2 regions of the Catalinimonas alkaloidigena genome follow, and region 2 is predicted to be linked to the other one. Evidence: riboswitches for the same ligand, from Rfam matches in the RefSeq annotation. Region 2 holds a riboswitch; the other holds the start of a gene.
The links. A riboswitch is a leader RNA that binds a small molecule or an ion and turns the genes downstream of it on or off. The one in region 2 is predicted to bind thiamine pyrophosphate.

Region 1 (10,783 bases), on a different contig from region 2:
TCGATCTCTCCGGAAAGGGTGTCCCCGGTATAACTGAGCACGTACCCAGGCCTGAAGTCGACTTGTGCCTGCAAGGCAGTGGTGGCAAAAAATGTCCCAATGGCGACCAGCGTTTTCCAGCGCATTGCTATACGTTGTTTGGTTAACAGGTTAAAAAGCGCAATTGCTCGTGAAGATAGGAGGTAGGCCTGGCACGAAAGGTACGATCCCGATGCTTTGCAAGCCGGTGTATTAAATTGTAGAGGAAGCGCTGGTCGCGCTAAACCGACAGCGTGGTAGACCTTCTGCTACACCGGCCACTGTTCCAGGCGGTAGGCGCTGTCCCAGAAGAGCCACTCCAGCCGGGACGAGTAGAGAAACGCCTCCTGCATCTGGTGTCGGGTTTCGGGAGAGGCCACCTGCGCTACGGCATCCGTGAGCTGAATTGCCTCGTCGACGATCGCGCTGAATTCCTCCCCGGCGTAGGTATCGATCCACGCCTGGTACGGATTGTCGGGCTGGTGCTGTTGCCAGATGAAGTTGCCTACCTCACGGTAAATCCAGAAACAGGGCAGCAGCGCGGCGACGCCCACCGCAAACGACTGTTGCCAGCACGTGGCCGTCAGGTAATTGGTGTAGGCAAAACAGGCCGGCGATTTAACGACCCCTTCCTCCGAAATGCCGAAGGTCTGGAAGTAACTTCCGTGCAGCGCCTTTTCGACCACAATGGCCCCTTCGGCGAAACGCAAATAGCGATGCACCCACGCGGTCGGTTCGGCTTTGGCGGCCATCACGGCCAGCGCACGGGCAAAGTCGGCGAGGTAGAGCGCATCCTGTTGGATGTAGTGCTGGAATTTTTCCTGCGGCAGCGTGCCCTGGGTCAGTTCCGCGATGAACGGGTGGGCGGTGATGCTGTGGTAAAGCGGCGTGATGGCGTGCCAGAGTTGCGGCGTGAACGACATGCGTACGAAACGAAAAAAAGATGAAGGTTGAGAACATTACGACCACCAGGCGTGAAAATGATGCACCGGACCGTGGCCGTGTCCGAGTGCATACTGGCTCCCCGCCTGAAGCGCTTGCGTGAGGTAACTCCGCGCCTGGGGTACCGCCGCTTCGAGCGAAACGCCCCGTGCCAGAAAGGCCGCAATGGCCGACGAGAGCGTGCATCCGGTGCCGTGGGTGTTGGGCGTGTCGATGCGTGCGGACTGCATGCGCAGCGGCATTGCTTCGCCGGAGACAAACAGGAGATCGGTTACGGTATCGCTTTCCAGGTGGCCGCCTTTGACCAGCGCCGCCCGGCTGCCCTGCGTCAACAGGGCCGGGCCGGCCTGTTCCATCTCGGCGAGGGTTTTGACCGGCAGGCCCGTCAGCACTTCGGCTTCGGGTAGGTTGGGGGTGACCAGATCAACCAGCGGCAACAGATGGTGCTTGAGCGCGAGAATGGCCTCTTCGCGCAGCAGGTGATCGCCACTTTTGGCCACCATGACCGGATCGAGCACCACATTCCTGACCGTGTAGCGTTTCAGCGTATCGGCTACGGCTTCGATGATTTCCGCAGAAAATAGCATGCCGATTTTGACCGCATCGGTACCGATGTCATCGAAAACGGCTTCCAGTTGTTGCACCACCATCTCGGTCGGAACGGCATGGATGCCCGTCACACCGACCGTATTCTGGGCGGTCAGTGCGGTGAGGCACGACATGCCGTAGCAAGCCAGGGCCGAGAATGTCTTCAGATCGGCCTGAATGCCTGCGCCGCCGCCGCTGTCGGACCCGGCGATGGTCAGGACGCGGGGGTAGGTTGATTTCATCAAGAGGACTGTACGTGTTGCGTGAGGTGAAGTAAACGCCGGGCCGCAGTAGCCGGATCGGTGGCGGAGCAGATCGCCGACACCACGGCGACGCCCGCAATACCCGTCTGCATCAGGGCGTCCAGGTTGTGTTCGTGGATGCCCCCGATGGCGAAAATCGGATGCTGTGAGTGTTGCCGCATGTGCCGCAGGCCTTCCAGCCCCATCGGCGGCGTGATGTCGCGTTTGGTATCGGTATGGAAAATGGGCCCCGCCCCAAAATAATCGACGTCCCAGGCTTCGGCTTCTTCCCATTCGGCCAGGTTGGTGACCGACAGTCCCACGATTTTATCCGGGCCGACCAGGCGACGCGCCAGCGCATACGGCATGTCGGACTGCCCTACGTGCACGCCGTCGGCGTCGATGGCCAGCGCCACGTCGATCCGGTCGTTGATGATCAGCTTCGCACCGTAGGCCTGGGTGAGTTGCTGAATCTGCTGCGCCTTGCGGACAAAATTGCGCGTGGTCTCTTCTTTTTCGCGCAACTGAATCCACCGTACCCCCGCCTGCAGGGCCGCTTCGACCACAAACTCCAGCGTGTGACCCGCCTGATCGCACAGCGACGCGTCGGTCACCAGATAAATGGCACTCATCAGTCGACCGTTTTCAGCATGCGGATGCGGCTGTGCGCTTCGATCTGCTCCAGCGTCAGTTGGTAGAGAGCATCGTAAAAATGGAGCTGGAGCGTACCCGGACCGGACGATTTTGCGGCGGCGAGTTCGCCGGCGATGCCCATCACCGTCATGGCGTGCGTAGCGGCGGGGAGCGCATCAGGATTAACGGCCAGAAACGCGCCGATCAGGGCCGAAGCCGTGCAGCCCATCCCCGTCACCTTGCCCATCAGCGGATGACCACCTTCCACTTCCAGCACCTGCGTGCCGTCGGTGATGTAATCTTTCGCGCCGCTCACCACGACAACACAGCCGATCTCGCGGGCCAGTTGGGTGGCAGCCTCGACGGCGGTATCCGAGCTGTACGTACTGTCAACCCCCTTCGATTGGACGTGGTGTTCTACCAGCGCTTTAATTTCGGAAGCATTGCCCCGGATCACGGAGGGCGTGCTTTGGCTCAGAAGTTTCTGCACCGTGTGGAGCCGATAGGGGGTAGCGCCCACGCCGACCGGATCGAGCACCACGGGCTTTTCGGCATAGGCGGCCTGTTGCATGGCGACTTCCATGCCGGTGACCCAGGGGGCGCTGAGGGTACCGATGTTGACGACCAGCGCCGAGGCGATGTTCACGAAGTTGGCGACCTCTTCCTGCGCATGTACCATCGCGGGCGAGGCGCCTAGCGCCAGCAGTGCGTTGGCCGTGTTGTTCATCACCACGTAGTTGGTAATGTTCTGAATAAGAGGGTTTTGGGTGCGGATGGCTTCCAGGTCGGTCCAGACGGAAGTGGCGGTAATTTCCATGCGTATAGGGTTTGTGTATAGAGAGAAACCTAAACTTCAGGAAGTACGCTCGTGCGGAACCGCAGTGCAGAGAACGACACTTTTTCCTACGCCGGTATTGCCGGATCAGGTACGAAGGGTATAATCTCAGCCCGACGCGGGCACCCCTAAAGTTGGGCCGTAAAGTACAGGTTCCGCCGCAAAATCGAAAACCAGCCGCGTGAAATCCCGCTTCAAGGCGTGCCGTGGGGTCCGGCCGGAGGCTGGGGCGTTTGGATTTTTTCGGCAAATCCCTAACCCTTTCGTCGCTATCCAGTTATAATGGATAATTAGTTTTAAAACCTATTTTTATGGAGTTAAATATTGAAGGAAAAGTAGCCGTGATTACCGGAGGAGATTCGGGAATCGGCCTTGAAACTGCAAAATTTCTGGTGAAAGAAGGAGTCAAGATCGTTCTTTCCGATATCGATAAAGAAGAGCTGGAGAAAGCGGCCGACGAGGTGCGCGCGCTGGCCAAAGACAAAAATGACGTCATCACCATCGTGGCCGATCTGGCCGAAAACGAGCAGGTGGTGAAGATGGCCGAAACCGTCAAACAGAAGTTCGGTGGAGCCAGCATGCTGATCAACTGCGCCGGGGCGCGCGGCGCGGCGGGCGACTTTCTGGAGCTGACCGACGACGACTGGATGAAGACCATCGAGATCGACCTGCTGGCGGCCGTGCGACTGTGCCGGGCGTTTATCCCGCAGATGCTCGAAAACAAATGGGGGCGGGTGATTCTGATCGCTTCGGAAAACGCCCTCCAGCCCTACGAAGAAGAAAGCCCCTACAACGCCTGTAAAGCGGCCATCATCAACCTGTCGAAGTGCCTTTCGCGCGCTTATAGTGCCGAAGATATTCTGATCAACACGGTGTCGCCGGCCTACGTCGAAACGCCGATGACCGACGCCATGATGGAAGAACTGGCCAAAGAGCGGGGTACTTCGGAAGAAGAGGCCGTGAAATGGTTCGTCAAAAACAAGCGACCGTACATCGCCATGCAGCGCCGCGGTAAGCCCAAAGAGGTGGCCTCGGTCATTGCCTTCCTTTGCTCGGAGCATGCCACGTACGTGAACGGCAGCAACGTCCGTGTCGACGGCGGCGCTGTGGAAACGGCATTCGGTTGATCGGAGAGAGGAATTATAAACCAAAAGAGGGCGGTGTGTACAGCACCGCCCTCTTTTGGTTATACGCTATCGGTCGCTTATTCATCGCGTAAGGCTTCTACGGGGTTGGCGGTCGCGACCAGCAGTGAACGTAAGCTGACTACCAGTGACGTAAGCAGGCTGATGCTCAGACCAATGACCAACAAGATGCTTACCTTGATATCGACGCGGTAGGCAAAATCCAGCAGCCACTGCTGTGCCAGCAGGTAGGCGACCGGTGCGGCGAGGAGGGTAGCCACCGCCACTCCCACGATAAATTCCCGGTTCAGCAGCAGCAACACCTGCCCGATCGAGGCACCCAGTACTTTGCGCACGCCGATCTCTTTGGTGCGGGTTTGCGCCAGGTAGGCTACCAGCCCTAGCAGGCCCAGCAGCGCCAGTGCCATGGCGATGCCGCTGATAACGAGCGTCAGTCGAGAGATGTCTCGTTCCTGCGCGTACAGTTGATCCAGGCGCTCCGTCAGAAACTCGTAGCTGAACGGGGCCTCTTTGACCAGTGCTTGGTATTCGCGTTCCAGTAGGGAGAGCACTTGCGAAGTCTGCGTGGCATCGAACCGGACCACCATCTGCTCCACCCACCGGGGCTCCTGGGCTACTTCATAGAACAGGGGCCCCACCTTCTGGCGCAGCGAAAAAAAGTGAATGTCGGGGAGAACACCGGCCACGGTTTTAGGAATGCCCTCGCCCAAGGCCCCGTTTTCCCACGAAGGTTCCAGCACAATCGTTTTGCCGACCGCGCTGTGCGCGTCCCAGCCGAACTGACGGGCGGCGGTCTCGTTGATGTAAAACAGTTGCTCCGGCGCACCAGGATGCAACGCTGCCGACAGGGCGGCACTGTCCATGCCCAATACCTGCCAGTAGGCGACGTCCATATACAGGGTATGCGCATCGTCCATCACCACCTGAAATCCTTCCGGCACGTAATCGATATGATTGAACGTGGCACTGCCGGGCAACAGACCGCTGCCTACCTGGTGGATGTCCGGTTCCTGCACCAGCCGCTGTTTCAGACGTTGGTAGACGTCGACATCCTCTAGCGGAATCTGCACGATCCCTTCCCGCACAAACCCCAGGTTCTTTCGTTGCACGTAACGCAACTGATCGTTGATGATATAAGTGACGCCCAGCAGACTAATGATGAGCGTAAACTGGCTGATGACCAGTACCCGACGCAGCCGGGCGTTGCGTTTGGGGTGTTGTTTGGGTCGGAAAAGGCCGACGATGTGCTGTCCGGCCAGCAGCAGCGCAGGGTAAAGACCCGCCAGTCCGGCAATGAGCACTACCAACGCCAGCGGAGCCAGTACGAAGCGCCAGTCGCGGACGTAGAGGTTGATCAGTTCCAGATTCATCAGACGGTTAAAGGCAGGGAGGAGGGCGTCGATCACTCCGAGGGCGAGCAGCCAGCTTAACAGCGCGAAAAACAACGCTTCACACAAAAATTGCACGCGGAGTTCCCAGGGGCGTGCGCCCAGCACTTTGCGCAGGCCCACTTCTTTGTGGCGGCCGTGGTAAACGGCTACCGACAGGTTGACGTAGCTGATGAGGGTAATGAGCAGAATCACCGCGCCCATCCACGCAAACAGGTAAAAATAGCGCACGTCGCCGGGGGGCTTGAGTTCGTATAGAACATTGGAACGCAGGTGGATGTCGGCCAGGCGTTGTACCTGTTCGCCTTTGACGAGCGGATCGTCGACGCGCGCCGGATTCTGGCGATGCAACGCGGCGGTGATTTCCGTAGCCAGGCGCGCGGGCGTGACCTCGGGTCGGCTGCGCACGTAGGTGTAGGCCCCCCAGGCAGGAATCCGGGCGGGATTTAACGCCATCTCGAACCCAACGTGCGAAACGTCTGGCACATCTGCGATAATGCCCGTGATGCGGTAGTCGATGCTGTCCAGGCGAATGGTGTGCCCTAAGGCCGCCTCTGCATACGTCTCGCCGAAGTGACGCCGGGCGGCCGTTTCTGTCAGGATCGCACTGTTGGGTTGGGCAAACGCAGAGGTCGGGTCGCCTTCCAGAAACGTCCAGGTGAAAAGATCGAGGAAGGCAGGTCCCGTATTCGTAAAGAGAATGTGCTTCTGGGCAAACGTCTTCTCCCGGGTGGTAATAAAGTTTTCCTGATCGCCTGTGACGGCGAACTGAGCGACTTTCTCAATGTCCGGCAGGGCACGCAGGTAGTCGAGTTTTTCCTGCTGTTGGGCTGCGTCGGCGTCTGCATAACCGGGAAATCCCAGCACGGGGTACCACTGGGAACGGTAATGACTGATGATGCGGTAGGTGCGTTCGTGGTGCTGATGGAAGCGATCGTACGAATACTCGTGGTGAGCGTAGAGGAAAGCCAGCAGGCAGGTGACCAGCCCCGCCGTCAGGCCAACTACGTTGATCAGGGTGTAGGCGCGGTGCTTAAGGCACTGCCGAAGGATAATCTGCCAGTAGTTGTAGAACATGCGGGTCGTATAGGGTGGGACGTAAGTCGTACTATCAACTATCGTGCGTATTGTGTAACTATTTGATAATCAGTGATTTTATTTGGAAGTGTGTTGGCGGAACGTTCGTGCATGGACACTCGCGTCCGGTTTCGGACGGCAGCGTTGCAAGGAAGAATGAGTGGGAATCTGCAGATTTGTCCTGGTCTTGCTCTTTAAAGGCACTTCTAAAAAGCAAAGGGGACACTGTCATCGCAGCGTCCCCTTTGCTTTTGTGCTTGCTTTTCGCTTAGTGCGTGTGTTCTTCGCCGTCGTGGCACTTCTCCTGCACTTCGTGAAAACGCTCGTGGAGGTCGTCCAAATCGGCGAAAATCTCTTCGTCCGAAGCCTCGGTTCGCACCGTCTTGCGCAATTTTTTGGCCGTAGTCACCAGCGCATCCAGCGATTCGGACACCGCTTCGTTATATCCCTGGGGCAGGGGGGCACGTTGCCAGGCGACCGCCGCCTTGACCAGCTCGTCGACGCGGGTCTTGATGGGCTGCATGTTCCCCTCTTCGGCGGGGTGGAAGGTCTGGGCCATCACTTTGTGGAACGCTTGCATCTCTTTCCATTCGGGTTGGTCCTGGGCAAACGTAGCGGCCTGGAAAAGCAGGCAGAATGCTACGGCGAGTAGATATTTCATACGATGAAGTTGGTCTTGTCAGGTTGAAGTCACCGCAAAGATAACGCCAGCAAGTCGGTTATTCTTGCGCGGGCGGGGTGATCATGATGTGGGCGCGGTGCGTACCCGGGTCCATAATCCACGGACCACCCGGCACCGTCGGTCGCTCGGGCAAGCCGGTCGACGCGGCCGTGGCGAACGGAATGTAGACGACGTAGCGGTAATTGGCGCCCGTTACCTGGTTGGTGGCAGGGTCGTATTGGGCATCGGCTCCGGCCAGAATGTGCAGTGTGGCGGGGTGCGTGGGCATCTTGAGCGTACCCGCTTTGGCTTCTGCTTCCCGGATGTCGAACAGTTCCCTGCCGTTTTTCCCTTCCTCGCGCAGGGCCCGACCGCGTGCCATAAACGGCTCCAGATCTTTGTGATAGCACACTACTTCGAAACCGGGTTGGTTCGGGTCATCGGCCCGGCAGATCTGGCTGTTGGTGCCCTCGCGCAGCGTGACCACCTTGCCCTGGGCATCGTAGCCCAATACGGTGGCTTCCGCACGTTCCGGCTCGGGTGCCGCCAGGAGTGCAGCGCTGATCTGCTGTTCTTTGTTGGGAATCGATTGCGCCTGTGTGCAGGCGGCCGGCAGACTGGCGGCGACAACGGCAAAAGCGAAGATCAGAGAGGAGTAGCGCATGGCGATAGGAGGTTGGTGGTTCAAAGTAATGATTTACACGCAAAACCCCATGGGCGGGGCGAAGGCTTACGCCGCCACAAAATACCGACGGTGGTAGTTGATTTGCCCGAGGTGGTAATGAAAGTGCGCCAGCAGGCGAGCCATCATAAAACCGATGCTCTGGTCCTGCCCGGCGTTGTGCTCTTCCGGGTAAGCGTACGGCAATTGTTCTTCCTCCAGGTCCAGGCACACTTCTTCCATCATGTCGAGGGTCGACTGGATGCGTTGCAACAGCAGCTCGCGGGAAACGTCCTGTTCGGTAAACTCGCGTTCGCGTTCGCGCTGGTAGCCCGTTTTGCCCAGGCCCTGTCCCACAAAGTGGTTGAGGTTACCCAGCAGGTGGAGCGTCAGATTCCCGGCCGAGTTGGTGGTGCCGGGGAGTTTGCGCCAGATGAAGTTCTCGTCAGGATACGCGCCGATCTCTTCCCGGAGTTGATCCAGGCCACGGCGAAAAAATTCGTGCAATGCCGCAATCATAGAAGGTTTGTTTTGGGGCCTGAATATAGGATTTATGCAGAAAGGTAGTATACCGATTGGGCCGAAATCTTCTTGGTGGTTCTGCGGTAGAGGACCCGGTCGAGCCAGTAGCCGGGGCCGGACGTTTCGGCAGACTCCCTAAAAACCCGGAAAATTTCGCTGGGATGTCGGTTTTTTACAAAAGATGTCTGACCGAACTTTTTACATTTGAACCATCAAATCATTCTCCAAGCACAATTACCTTTTTTTCAAGTTTATGAAGAAACTTCTTATCTGTTTGGTGGTTATGATGGGCCTGTTTGCAGCAGTACCGCATAACGCACAAGCACAGTCGTACGCGAAGGGCGATAACATCCTGATGGCGGGTGTTTCGATTGGCCGGTACGGATACGGCTATTCGTGGTACTACAGCAACGCCGCGTTGTTCCTGCCGCTGAACGCGGCCCTCGAGTTAGGCGTGCACGAGTTTATCAGCGTTGGTCCTTACCTGGCCTATGCGCGCTGGTACGGCTGGAACTACGTTTCCGTAGGGGCGCGCGGTTCGGCCCACCTGTTTCCCATTCTGAACGAATACCTGGATACGGATCTGGACGATACAGATATAGATGTCTACGTCAGTGTGTTGCTGGGGCTCGATTTTCGGCCCTACTATTACACCAACGACAGCAATTTTCGGGGGCGTGCCGGCATTGGCGGTGGCTCGGTAGTGGGGGCCCGCTACCAATTCAACCCCAACGTCGGTGTCTACGCCGAAGTCGGTCGCGGTGCCCTGGGGTACCTGACCGGTGGCGTCGCCCTAAAGTTCTGAGTATAGAGCGAGTGATCCTAAGCCCCCCATGGGACTGCAAAAAATCCATGGGTTGCTTGGAGCCGACTGCTTCGGAAAGAAGTAGTCGGTTTTTGCACTGCTGTTCCCTTCCTAGCAAAAAAGCCGGCTTCTGCACTAGAAACCGGCTTTTTTGTGTTTGCATCTATTCAGGGTTTGAGGACCACTTTCAGGCAGTTGTCTTCTTTGTTGTTGAAAATCTCGTAGCCGTGCACGGCCTGGTCGAGCGGCAGGGTATGGGTAATGATGTCGTCCAGTTTCACTTTTTCCTGTTTGACCAAGTCCAGGAGGTGGTCGATGTACGTCTGCACCGGCGCTTGCCCGCCCCGGAAAATGATCTCCTTGTCGAACATCTGGCCGAGTGGAAAATTGTCATAGTTGGTCATGTATACGCCCACACACGTCACGGTGCCACCCCGGCGTACGGTCGAAAATGCATTTTCCAGCACCTTGATCGTGCCGACCTGCGTGCGGACCACCGATAAGGCCTTTTCCAGGACGTTCCGGTCGGCTTCCATCCCGACGGCGTCGATACACACGTCAGCCCCGCGCCCGCTGGTCATGTCCCGCACGGCTTTGGGAATGTCGACTTTGGCGGCGTTCAGCACTTCCGATCCCGCCGATTTCTGCGCCTTTTCGAGCCGATACGGCTGAATGTCGACGCCGATCACCCGCGCGGCGCCCTGCAACCAGGCTGCTTTCTGGGCCATGATGCCCACGGGGCCGCAGCCAAAAACCACCACGGTTTCGCCGCCCTTCAGGTTGGCCCAGTCGACGCCTGCCCAGCCGGTAGGGAAGATGTCGGTGAGGAACAGGACCTGTTCGTCCGTCAGGTTGTCGGGCACTTTGCGTGGCCCGAAGTCGGCGTACGGAACTCGGACGTATTCGGCCTGGCCGCCGTCGTACCCACCGAAAATGGAGGTGTAGCCGAACAGCGCGCCCCCTTTGCCTTTGGTCAGGCCCCCGTCGGGGCCGTAAAATTCAGGGTTGGAATTTTCGCACTGCGTGGGCAGGTGGGCCTGCTGACAGAAGTAACAGTGGCCGCAGGCAATGGGAAACGGCACCACCACGCGGTCGCCTTTTTTCAGGTTATTGACACCCGCACCCACTTCTTCGACAATGCCCATGAACTCGTGACCCACCACAAAGCTCTGGGTATCGGGAATTTTACCGTTGTAAATGTGCAGGTCAGAACCGCAAATGGCCGTGGACGTTACCCGAATGATGGCATCGCGGGCCTCTTTCAGT
Region 2 (10,783 bases):
CTCAAGTACCGCGTGCGCTACGTGCGGAACATCACCGACGTGGGGCACCTGTCCGACGAAGTAGCGGGCGAAGGCGAAGACCGCATTGCCAAACGGGCACGGCTGGAACAACTGGAGCCGATGGAAGTGGTGCAGTACTACACCAACCGCTACCACGCCGACATGGCCGCGCTCAACACCTGGCCGCCCAGCATTGAACCGCGCGCGTCCGGGCACATCACCGAACAGATCGGGATGATCGAGGCCATTCTGGCCAACGGCTTTGCGTACGAGGTGAACGGCTCGGTGTATTTCGACGTCAACAAATACCAGGAGGCCAACGGCAGCTACGGCGAACTGTCAGGGCGGGTGATTGATGACCTGATGACCGGCACACGCACCCTCGACGGGCAAAGCGAAAAACGCAATCCGCTCGATTTTGCCCTCTGGAAGCGCGCCTCTCCCGAACACCTAATGCGGTGGCCGTCGCCCTGGAGCGAAGGGTTTCCGGGCTGGCACCTGGAATGCTCGGTGATGGGCGGCAAGTACCTGGGCACGCAGTTCGACATCCACGGCGGGGGCATGGACCTGATGTTTCCGCACCACGAGTGCGAAATTGCCCAGTCGAAAGCCTCGCACGGCGAAGCGCCGGTACGCTACTGGATGCACAACAACATGATCACGATCAACGGACAGAAAATGGGACGTTCGTTGAACAACTTCATCAACCTGCACCAGTTCTTCTCGGGCGACCATGAACTGCTCGACCAGGCGTATACGCCCATGACCATCCGCTTTTTCGTCTTGCAGGCGCATTACCGCAGCACGCTCGATTTCTCGAACGAGGCGTTGGTGGCGGCCCGCAAAGGCTACAAAAAGATGATGAACGGCCTGCTGGCGCTGCACAAGCTGGACTACCCGGCCGAAGAAGAAACCCTGAACCTAAAGCTGGCACAACAGATCACGCAATTGTGCGACCAGTGCTATCAGGGCATGAACGACGACTTCAACACGGCCGTAACCATCGCGGCGTTGTTCAATCTGGTAAAACGGATCAACTCGTTTGCCGTGAACCCCGAAACCATCGGTACGGTTAGCCGCGCGACGTTCGAGCGGATGAAAGAAACGTTCGGTACGTTCGTTACCGAAGTGCTGGGGTTGCGCGAAGAACGCGCCGAAGACCAGACCACCCTGATCAGTGCGCTGTTGGAAATGTACCGGGAAGCCAAAGCCTCCAAAGCGTACGACCGCGTCGACCGCATTCGGGCCGATTTTCGCCAGCAAGGGTTAATTATCAAAGATACCAAACAGGGCGTCGAGTGGGCCTACGAGGAATAGTAACGCATGAAGAGATCGCTTAGCACCAGTACCGTACCCACCGGAAAAGCCCTGGCCTTTGGGCTCGGAATGATGCTTCTGGTCAGCGCGTGCGACGATACAAAAACGTCTCAGACCACCGAAAATAGCCCTCCCCCAGCGGCATTGGTTCAGGCCCCCGACTTCAATGCCGACTCGGCCTATGCGTTTGTCGAAGCACAGGTGGCGTTCGGCCCGCGCGTACCCAATACGCCCGCGCACCGGCAGTGCGGCGATTACCTGGTCAACTACATGCGGGGCATCGGCTGGGAGGTACAAGAGCAAAATTTCGAGGCTACGGCCTGGGACGAAACGGTCCTGAACGGCCGCAACATCATCAGTACCCTGAATCCACAGGCCAACAAGCGCATCCTGCTAATGGCACACTGGGACACACGTCCTTATGCCGATCAGGATTCGGTGCGGCAGCGCGAACCCATCGAAGGCGCAAACGACGGCGGCAGTGGCGTAGCGGTGCTGATGGAAGTAGCACGGGTGCTTCAGGCATCGAACCTGCCGCAGAACTTGGGGGTAGACATCATTTTTACCGATGCGGAAGACTACGGCCAACCTGAAAGCGAACGCGACGGGGCCGGGAAACAGGATACGTGGTGCCTGGGCGCACAGCACTGGGCCAAAAATCCGCACCGCAAGGGCTTTTACTACGGCATTCTGCTCGATATGGTCGGGGCGGAAGGAGCGCAATTTGCGCGCGACGAAATTTCCATGCAGGCGGCGCCGTCGGTCGTTGACCGGGTATGGAAGATCGGCACTCAACTCGGGTACTCTTCTTATTTCTCGTACCAAACGGCCAGCGGCTTGCTCGACGAGCACTATTACGTCAACCGCATCGCGCGCATCCCGATGATTGACATCATCCAGTACGATCCGGTCCACGACGATTACTTCTACGAGCACTGGCACACGCACGAGGATACGCTGGAGCACATCAACCGCGAAACGCTTAAGGCCGTCGGGCAAACCCTGCTGCAAACGCTCTTTCAGGAAGCCGGACCGGTCGGTGCCTAGTCACTGCTGCGCCGGATAGTAGAGCAATTCCTGCGCGTACGCTTCTGAAGGTTCTCCTTCTGGCTGCGCCGCAAACGTGTTGGTCTCGCGACTGGCGGCCATCTGCACCAGCGGCCACAGTTTTTCTGGTTGCAGAGGATGAATCTGCGTAGTGGTCCACTCACGTTCGCCCCGCGCTACGGGTTGTAAATACCGAAGCGCCGCCGGAATGCCGCTGCCTTGCGCCGTTTCGTAGGACCACAGATTCACTCCGACCTGATCGGCCAGGTACACCATGTTCAGCATCGCCCGCAAATTCATGATGCTATAGTCCCACGACCGCGTACGGGCCAGTTCTTCGGGCTGGCTACCGTCGGGAGCCAGTTGCGGGTCGAGGCGGCGCGTTCGAAAGGCCAGGGCAGTTTGCCGCGCGATCCGCGGCTGTCCGGTGTACAGCGCCAGGGTGACCACCTGTCCGTCGTACCAGGTGCCGTGGTTGTTGTGCGTGTCGCGCTCTTCCTGCCCGATGCGGCTGGTGCGTAACCACCGCAGGTACGCTTGGCACCACGCCTGCATGGCGGCTTCGTCGGCGGGCGTCCAGAAGGCAGTTTGCTGCAACAGCCCGATTGCATCCACCACCTTGATGAGGTCGCGCGTTTCGATAATGCCATAGGGTCGCCCTTCGGCGTGTCCCGGTACGCCCTGCCCGTAGTTCAGGTGTGGGTTCATGCGCGTCTCGGGCGTCAGAAACCAATGACGAATCAGGTCGGCGGCGTGTGCTGCGTAAGCCTCTTCGCCGGTAAAAACGTAGACCAGCGCGAGTTGGAAGCTTTCTTCCACCACGTTCTTGAAATAGGTAGCATCGGAAATGGCACGCACTTCGGGGTTGATCTGACCGTCGCGTCGGACGTAGGGAAGCCCGTCGCGTTTAGTAGAATCAGGCCACCAGTAAATGCCCATGCTGAGGTAATCGTGCTTGTCGCCACTGGGCGGAAGAAACGCCTTTTCCATCACCGAATAGGGACCGTTCTGCACCATCGCATCCGCCTCTTCACGCAGTAAGGTCAAGGCCGCGCGGCTACGTTCGTCGGTCGGCAGCAGCTGCTTTGCACGCGACAACCGGGCAGGTGTCGTCAGGAAAATACGCGGGTGTTGCGTCGCCAGACGGCGCTGTTCCTCTCCATAGTGCAATCGCAACAGCGCCTCCACGTAATAGTAATCGGCGTAGTTGAGCGGCACATCCACTTCGCTGTGCTCAGGAAAATGGCCAACGCTGTGCGACAGCAGAAAGCTGGCGTCCGGGGCGGTGTTCCGGTACGGAGGGGCCGACAGCGTTTGCAGGATGGTCCGCGCCGTCTGGCGGTAGGTCGCCTGCATATCCGGGGAATACGCGCTCAATTCGAGCAACGCCGAAGCGAGAATAGCCGCCGCCGACGCGTCGCGGGGTGCGTCGGGAATGTCGGGAGCATCGAAGTCCCAGTATGGTATTTTGTCGTCGGGCAGGTGCGGATGCTCCAACACAAACGTCGCAATGCGCTGCGCCAGCGCTAGAAATTGCGCGTCGCCCGTTTCCCGGTAAGCCACCGTAAACCCGTATAAACCCCACGCCTGCCCCCGTGCCCAGGCCGACTCGTCGGCCGCACCCTGGTGGGTTTGCCGCTGCCGCACCTCGCCACTCGTCGTGTCGTAGTCCACCACGTGGTACGAGCTGAAATCGGAACGGAAATGGTGGCGCAGGGTGGTAAGGGCGTGTTGATACGCTACGCGGTAAAACGATGAGTCGCCCGTGAGGCGGGTGGCTGCAAACAACAGCTCCAGATTCATCATGTTGTCGATGATCACGGGATATTGCCACTGAGTGGCGTGGTGATCCCACGAACGGATTGTCCCCGTGGCAGGTCGAAACCGGCTCATCAACGCGCGCGCACCCTGCACCAGCACGTCGCGATACGCTTCATCGCCCGTCAGGGCATACCCCGTTCCGTAGCTGTTGTAGAGCATAAAGCCCAGGTCGTGCGTCCCGCGATTGTATTGTTCTTTCGCCAGCCGAGCCGTGTACTGCATCGCCATCTGCTGCACGGCCGGATCGGCCGTGTATTCGTAAAGCAACCACAGGGTGCCCGGAAAAAAGCCGCTTGTCCAGTCATCGCTCGCCAACAGCCGTACCGAACCGTCCGGACGAGTCGTACGGGGCAGTCCGGCCGAATCCTGGTAGAGCGTGGCGACGCGCATCAGTTGCGTCTGCGCACGTTGCAGCGACTCGTGAAGGGGAAGCGGCACCTCGGCAGTTTCGTGAACGGCAGGTGGGTGGCAGGCAATGGGGAGTAGAAGAAACAGCAGAAAACGGAGAGCGTGGTGCATAAGTCGACAAGGGTTGTACCCCAAAGAATAGCGCAACGGCATTTTCCTACTCTTTTTGGTTCTCCATCCGGTGCATTTGCTTTCCGACGCGGGTTCTCTACCTTTGCGGCACGGGGTGCCCTGCATGTAACAAACGGGCTGAGATCATACCCATTGAACCTGATCCGGTTAGTACCGGCGAAGGGAACGTATGGTAATACGGAACAGGACAGCCGTTCCCCTGGCTGTTCGCGATGTTTCAATTTTTTCCAAAATCTTAATGCAATTTGTACGGAAAGCGCTTTTCAGCACGATGCTGCTGCTGGGAAGCTTCGTGCCCCTGATGGCACAAAATCTATCGGGTACCGTGGTCGATGCGGAAACGCAGGAGCCGCTGACGGGTGCCCACGTCGTGATCGTCAACACCTACCGCGCCGCCTACGTCGGTCCCGAGGGAGAATTTACGATCCAGAATTTACCGGCCGGGAGCTACGACCTGCGCGTCACGTATGTCGGCTACGATGCCTATACCGAGGAAATCGCGGTTCCCTCTCCCTCCGAACTGCAAATCACCCTGCAGCGAAGTACTACCCTGACCGAAGAGGTGGTCGTTTCTTCGACGCGGGTGACGGAACGGAGTGCGGTCGCGTACACGGACGTAGACCGGGAGCAGATCCAGAAGATGAATCTGGGGCAGGACATTCCGCAACTGCTGCAACTGACCCCTTCGGTGGTGAGCACGTCGGACGCGGGGGCGGGCGTCGGCTACACCAGCATCCGCATCCGGGGCAGCGACCCGACGCGCACGAACGTGACCATCAACGGCATTCCGTACAACGATGCCGAATCGCAGGGAACGTTTTTTGTCGACCTGCCCGACTTTGCCTCGTCCGTCCAGAGCATCCAGATTCAGCGGGGCGTCGGCACCTCGACCAACGGGGCGGGCGCGTTCGGCGCGACGGTCAACATCCAGACCAACACGCTGGAGCGCGAGCCTTACGCGCAGGTGAGCAACTCGTTCGGGTCATACAACACCTGGAAACACACCGTTCGGGTGGGCACCGGCTTGCTCGGCGGCCACTGGGCCTTCGACGGGCGTCTGTCCAAAATCTCGTCCGACGGCTACATCGACCGGGCGCGCTCCGACCTGAAATCGTTCTTCACCTCAGCGGGGTATTACGGCGAAAAAACGGTCGTGAAGCTGAACGTCTTCTCCGGTTTTGAAGAGACGTACCAGGCCTGGAACGGCGTGCCCGAAGCGGTGGCCAAAGGCGATGCCGCCGGCATTGAGGAATTCATCGGCCTGAACTGGCCTTCGGACGCAAATGCCCAGTACCTCCGCACCGCCGGACGCACGCTGAACTACGCGGGCACCGACTTTTTCCAGCAGTTTCCGGCGTACAACAACGAAGTGGACCATTACCAGCAGGACCACGCGCAACTGTTTCTGACGCAGGAACTTTCCCCGTCACTCAACCTGAACATCGCCGGGTTCTACACGCGCGGCCTCGGCTATTACGAACAGTACAAAGTCGGGGAAGATTTTGCCGCTTACCAATTGTCGAACGTCGTGCTCGGAAACGATACGCTGACCGAGACGGACCTGGTGCGGCGGCGCTGGCTCGACAACCACTTCTACGGAACGGTGTTTTCGGCAAATTACACCGAAGGACGCCTGAGCGCGACGGTCGGCGGCGGCTGGAACCGGTACGACGGCGACCACTACGGCGAAATTATCTGGGCACAGTACGCGAGCGATCATAATCTAGGCGATCGGTATTACCAGGGCAACGGCCTGAAGTCGGACTTCAACGTGTATTCGAAGGCGAATTACCAGTTCACCGATGCGCTGAGCGGCTTTCTGGATCTGCAATACCGCACGATCGGCTACGACATCGGTGGCACCGACAACGACCAGCGGACGCTGGATCTGTCGACGCAATATGATTTCTTCAATCCCAAACTGGGCCTGAACTACCAGTGGAACGACCGTCGCAGTCTGTACGCGTCGTTTAGCGTGGCAAACCGGGAGCCGAGCCGCACCAACCTGGTCGATGCCCCCGCGGGGAGTTTGCCGACTGCCGAAACCCTGTACGACCTGGAAGCGGGTTACCGCGAACAGTCGACGCGGGCCTCGTGGAGCGTGAATTACTATTTGATGCAGTACAAAGATCAGTTGATTCAGACAGGCGAATTGAACGACGTGGGCAGTCCGCTGATGGTCAATGTCCCTCGCAGTTACCGCACCGGCGTGGAACTGGTGGCGGCCCTCCGCCCGGTCGACTGGCTGACCTGGAACCTGAACGCGACTTTCAGCCTCAACAAGATCGACGAGTTCCGGGAGCTGAATTACGTCTATGATGCGTATTACGACGTGGTAGGCGACACTACACTTGTCTACACCAACACCACCATGTCGTTTTCGCCGTCGGTGATCGGGGCGTCCAGCCTGCAAATTACTCCCGTGGAAGGATTGGAATTGGCGGTGCTGACCAAATACGTGGGTGACCAGTACCTGGACAATACGCAAAACGAGACGCGTAAACTGGATGCGTACCTGGTCAATGACTTGCGGGCGAGCTACTCGCTGGCGGCGCTGGGCGCGAAGGAAATCAACCTGACGCTGCTGGTGAACAACGTGTTCAACACGATGTATTCCTCGAACGGCTATACGTATCTGACGCTCTTCCAGGGCGAAAGTGGTATCAACCTCACCAACAACAACTTTGTCTATCCGCAGGCGGGTACCAATTTTCTGCTGGGCCTGACGGCACGGTTCTAACCTTTTTAGTCCTCTACACCACCCACGGGCGGGCTGCGACGAGTCTCTTTTCTCTTCGCGCCCGCCTTTTTTGTGGGCGAGCATCACCGATAAAAGTCTGTTTACCAGAGGTGAACAGGTTGAAACTGGTCGATAAATTTTCTACCTTGATGTTACCACCTCTCTCCCTGCCATGCGAAAACTTTTTACCCTCTTCCTGCTCCTGGCTACGCCCGCCTTTGCGAACCACCTGCTGATCCCGATGGACGAGGCGCAGACCAATCACCTGAAAGCCTACGGCGTCACGTTTCAGACGCTCAAGCACCGTGTCCCCGTTTACTGGCTGCTCAATTACCGGGGCGGCAGCTTTCTGTTGCCGGAACGCACGGAACTGGCGGGCGACTTGCGCCAGCGGCAGGTGGCATTTGAGGTGCTGACCGACGAACAAGCCAAACGCCTCCGCACTTCACTCGACAACGACGGCCCCGAAACCACTGCCCTTCTGCTGTCGCGTGCGCCCCGCATTGCTTTGTATCAGGTGAAAGGCAACGTGACGGGCAACATTGTGGAGTCTGTATTGTCTTATGCAGAGATTCCTTTCGAAGAAATTAGGCAGGAAGACGTGCTGGAAGGGAAATTGGATCAATACGACTGGGTGCACGTGCATCACGAAGATTTTACCGGACAACATGGAAAATTTCACCTTTCCTTTAAAGATCAGCCCTGGTACAAGACACAATATGATGAAGATCAAGCCATCGCTTCGCAATACGGTTTCGCCAATACCCCTCAACTGAAGGGTGCCGTCGCGCGTAGAATCCGCAATTTCTGCCAGAAGGGCGGCTTTTTGTTCGCGATGTGTGCGGGTACAGATACCTACGACATTGCGCTGGCGACCGAAGGATTAGACGTCCACGATGTGATGTACGATGGAGACTCCATGAACACAGCGGACTTTGATCGGCTTGATTTCACCCAAACGTTTGCGTTCCAGAACTTCCAGATCAGTCAGGACTGGCGGGAGTACGAGTTCTCGACAATCGATCATGTGATGATGGAACGGAGAGTAAGCGAAAAGAACGATACCTTTCAATTGCATCAATTTTCGGCACAACTGCAGCCGGTGGCGGCGATGCTTACCCAAAATCACCAGCGATTCATCAAAGGCTTTATGGGCCAGACGACGGCCTTCAAAAAGACTTTGATCAAACCGGAGGTTACCGTGTTAGCGGAACCCACTTCGGTTGAAGAAGCCCGGATGATTTACGGCAATTACGGACAAGGGCACTGGGTTTTTCTGGGCGGGCACGATCCGGAAGATTACCAGCATCTCGTAGGTGATCCGGATACCGACATCAGTCAGCACCCCAACTCGCCTGGCTACCGGCTGATTCTGAACAACGTGCTGTTGGCCTCTTCCAATCTGGTGGACATCTCCGGCACACTGACCGCCTACCCCAATCCTGCCGCCGACCAATTGCACCTGACCTTTTCGGAAGAACAGACCGGCGACTGGCACCTTCGGATTCTGGACAGCATGGGCAAGAACTGGCACAAAGCCGAGTTCGAGCGGCACGAGGCGACCCAGCCCATTGACCTCACGGTCGCGAACCTCCCGGCGGGGATTTACTTCGTGGAAATTTCGCAGGGCCGTTACCGCGCCACCCAGAAAGTGATTAAACAATGAAAGCTATTCTTTATGCACATCTTTGAATTGTAGCATCTCAAATAGTCGCTGTTCTTTCTCGTTGTCGAAACCGCACGAGGTCCTGAATTCTTTGGGATTCTCGTACGTCCCGAACAGCATGTCCCACCAGACAATGTCGCCATAGTTGTTCGTGTGCTTGTTGTATTCGTGGTGAATCCGGTGCATTTCGGGTCGCTGGAAAATGTAGCCGATCCACTGCGGCGTCTTTACGTTGGTATGGTAGAAAAACTCGCCCAGCGCGGTGCATAGCGTATAGACCGCCCCCGCTTCCAGACTTAAACCCAAGAGCGTGTAGACCAACAGACTGCCGATCAGGGAATTGACCGTCATCTCCAGCGGGTGTTTGTAGAAAGAGGTGATCACCTCGATCCGTTGCGGCGAATGGTGAATCTGATGAAATCGCGTCCACAGAAAATCGACTGTATGCCGCCAGCGGTGCCACCAATAGAAAATGAAGGTCGCAATGAAGTAAGCGATAACGCCGCCCCAGGCGGGTCCTACCTGATCGGACAAATGAAAAAGGCTCCAGGCCGAAAACCACCGTTCCCAGGTTACGCCCGCCAGCGTCACGATACCCAATTGCACAAAGTTGACGCCCAGTACCCGGATGGTCCAGGTCGGTACTTCCGGTAATGTCCAACCGGGCATGAGCCGCTCGATCACAAAACAGCCACCAAAAACGATAAAAATGATAGTTAGCATGGTAGTGCTTTTTAGAAAGATGATCGCCTATCGCCAAGGAAAAATCAGAAAGGTAAGCGTGATGATGATGCCCAGGTTAGCAACGAAGTAGACATTGCGCCAAAATGCGGGCTTGATTTTCTTCGCCAGCCAATGATAGAGTAAGGCAAGGACTAGTCCTAGGCCAATCAAGAAGGGAACACTGTAGAGTAGAATTATCGAAGCGCCTCCTCCAGCCACGGGTAGGATGGTTGTCATAGACAATGTCAGAAAACCGCTGAGAAAAATCAGCCAGGATTGGTATTTGATTTTTGAATGCATCGCTTTTGCGTTGGTGAGTGAAAAAAGAACCGCCGGAAGTTATTTTCCGACGGTTGAACTGTGATCAGTCTTTTGCGTCGCCGTTTGCTCGCTTCAAACCCAGTTTGCTTTTCAGGGCTTGCAGAGCGGCTGAAGCTTCGTCTTGTTTCAGGGTCTTGTCGATTTCCCGGTCGAGGCACTGATCGGCATCGGCCAGTTGTCCGTAGGCGTTGGCCAGCGCTTCCTGCTCGTCGACCTTGTCGCGCATGCGCTCCAGCATCTCGGTCGTGTCCGAACTGGCGAGGGGCAGGCGGTGGCGTTCGGCCTGTTGGATGGCCTGACTCACGGTGGAGCGCGCGCGCAACACGCGGTATTCGTTCTGCCACGTCTGGATGTGCTCCTGCATCTGTTGTACCTGGCATTCCATTTTACGGACGGACATTTCCAGTTTCTCCCGCTCCAGGGTCAGGCGGTCGGCGCGGTGCTGGTGTTCCTGCTGGCGACTCAGCGCTTCGGTCGCGAGGCGGTCGGCCAGGGCAGGCTCCACCGCACCGTCCGCACTTTTTTGCAGGAGTTGCGTTGCTTTCTCTTCGTACGAGGCCGCCTGTTGTTGCGCCTGTTCCTCTTCGCGGCGGGTACGTTGCAGCGCC

Region 1: linked by a shared signal. The riboswitch ahead of thiM (hydroxyethylthiazole kinase) and the one ahead of BLR44_RS10345 (TonB-dependent receptor) in region 2 are both predicted to bind thiamine pyrophosphate.

What each region holds. Positions count from the first base shown of each region.
Region 1 covers NZ_FNFO01000001.1:579,363-590,145, forward strand. Annotated here, with positions in the region: gene BLR44_RS02180 (hypothetical protein) at 1-125, opposite strand, end outside; gene tenA (thiaminase II) at 288-941, opposite strand; gene thiD (bifunctional hydroxymethylpyrimidine kinase/phosphomethylpyrimidine kinase) at 978-1,790, opposite strand; gene thiE (thiamine phosphate synthase) at 1,790-2,422, opposite strand; gene thiM (hydroxyethylthiazole kinase) at 2,422-3,240, opposite strand; TPP riboswitch at 3,307-3,398, opposite strand; gene BLR44_RS02205 (SDR family NAD(P)-dependent oxidoreductase) at 3,570-4,385, shown strand; gene BLR44_RS02210 (ABC transporter permease) at 4,463-6,868, opposite strand; gene BLR44_RS02215 (hypothetical protein) at 7,137-7,529, opposite strand; gene BLR44_RS02220 (hypothetical protein) at 7,588-8,193, opposite strand; gene BLR44_RS02225 (DUF1572 family protein) at 8,260-8,709, opposite strand; gene BLR44_RS02230 (hypothetical protein) at 8,966-9,517, shown strand; gene BLR44_RS02235 (zinc-dependent alcohol dehydrogenase) at 9,685-10,783, opposite strand, start outside.
Region 2 covers NZ_FNFO01000003.1:741,378-752,160, reverse strand. Annotated here, with positions in the region: gene cysS (cysteine--tRNA ligase) at 1-1,317, shown strand, start outside; gene BLR44_RS10355 (M28 family peptidase) at 1,324-2,364, shown strand; gene BLR44_RS10350 (alginate lyase family protein) at 2,365-4,704, opposite strand; TPP riboswitch at 4,806-4,908, shown strand; gene BLR44_RS10345 (TonB-dependent receptor) at 4,964-7,465, shown strand; gene BLR44_RS10340 (T9SS type A sorting domain-containing protein) at 7,638-9,131, shown strand; gene BLR44_RS10335 (sterol desaturase family protein) at 9,135-9,854, opposite strand; gene BLR44_RS10325 (PspA/IM30 family protein) at 10,219-10,783, opposite strand, start outside.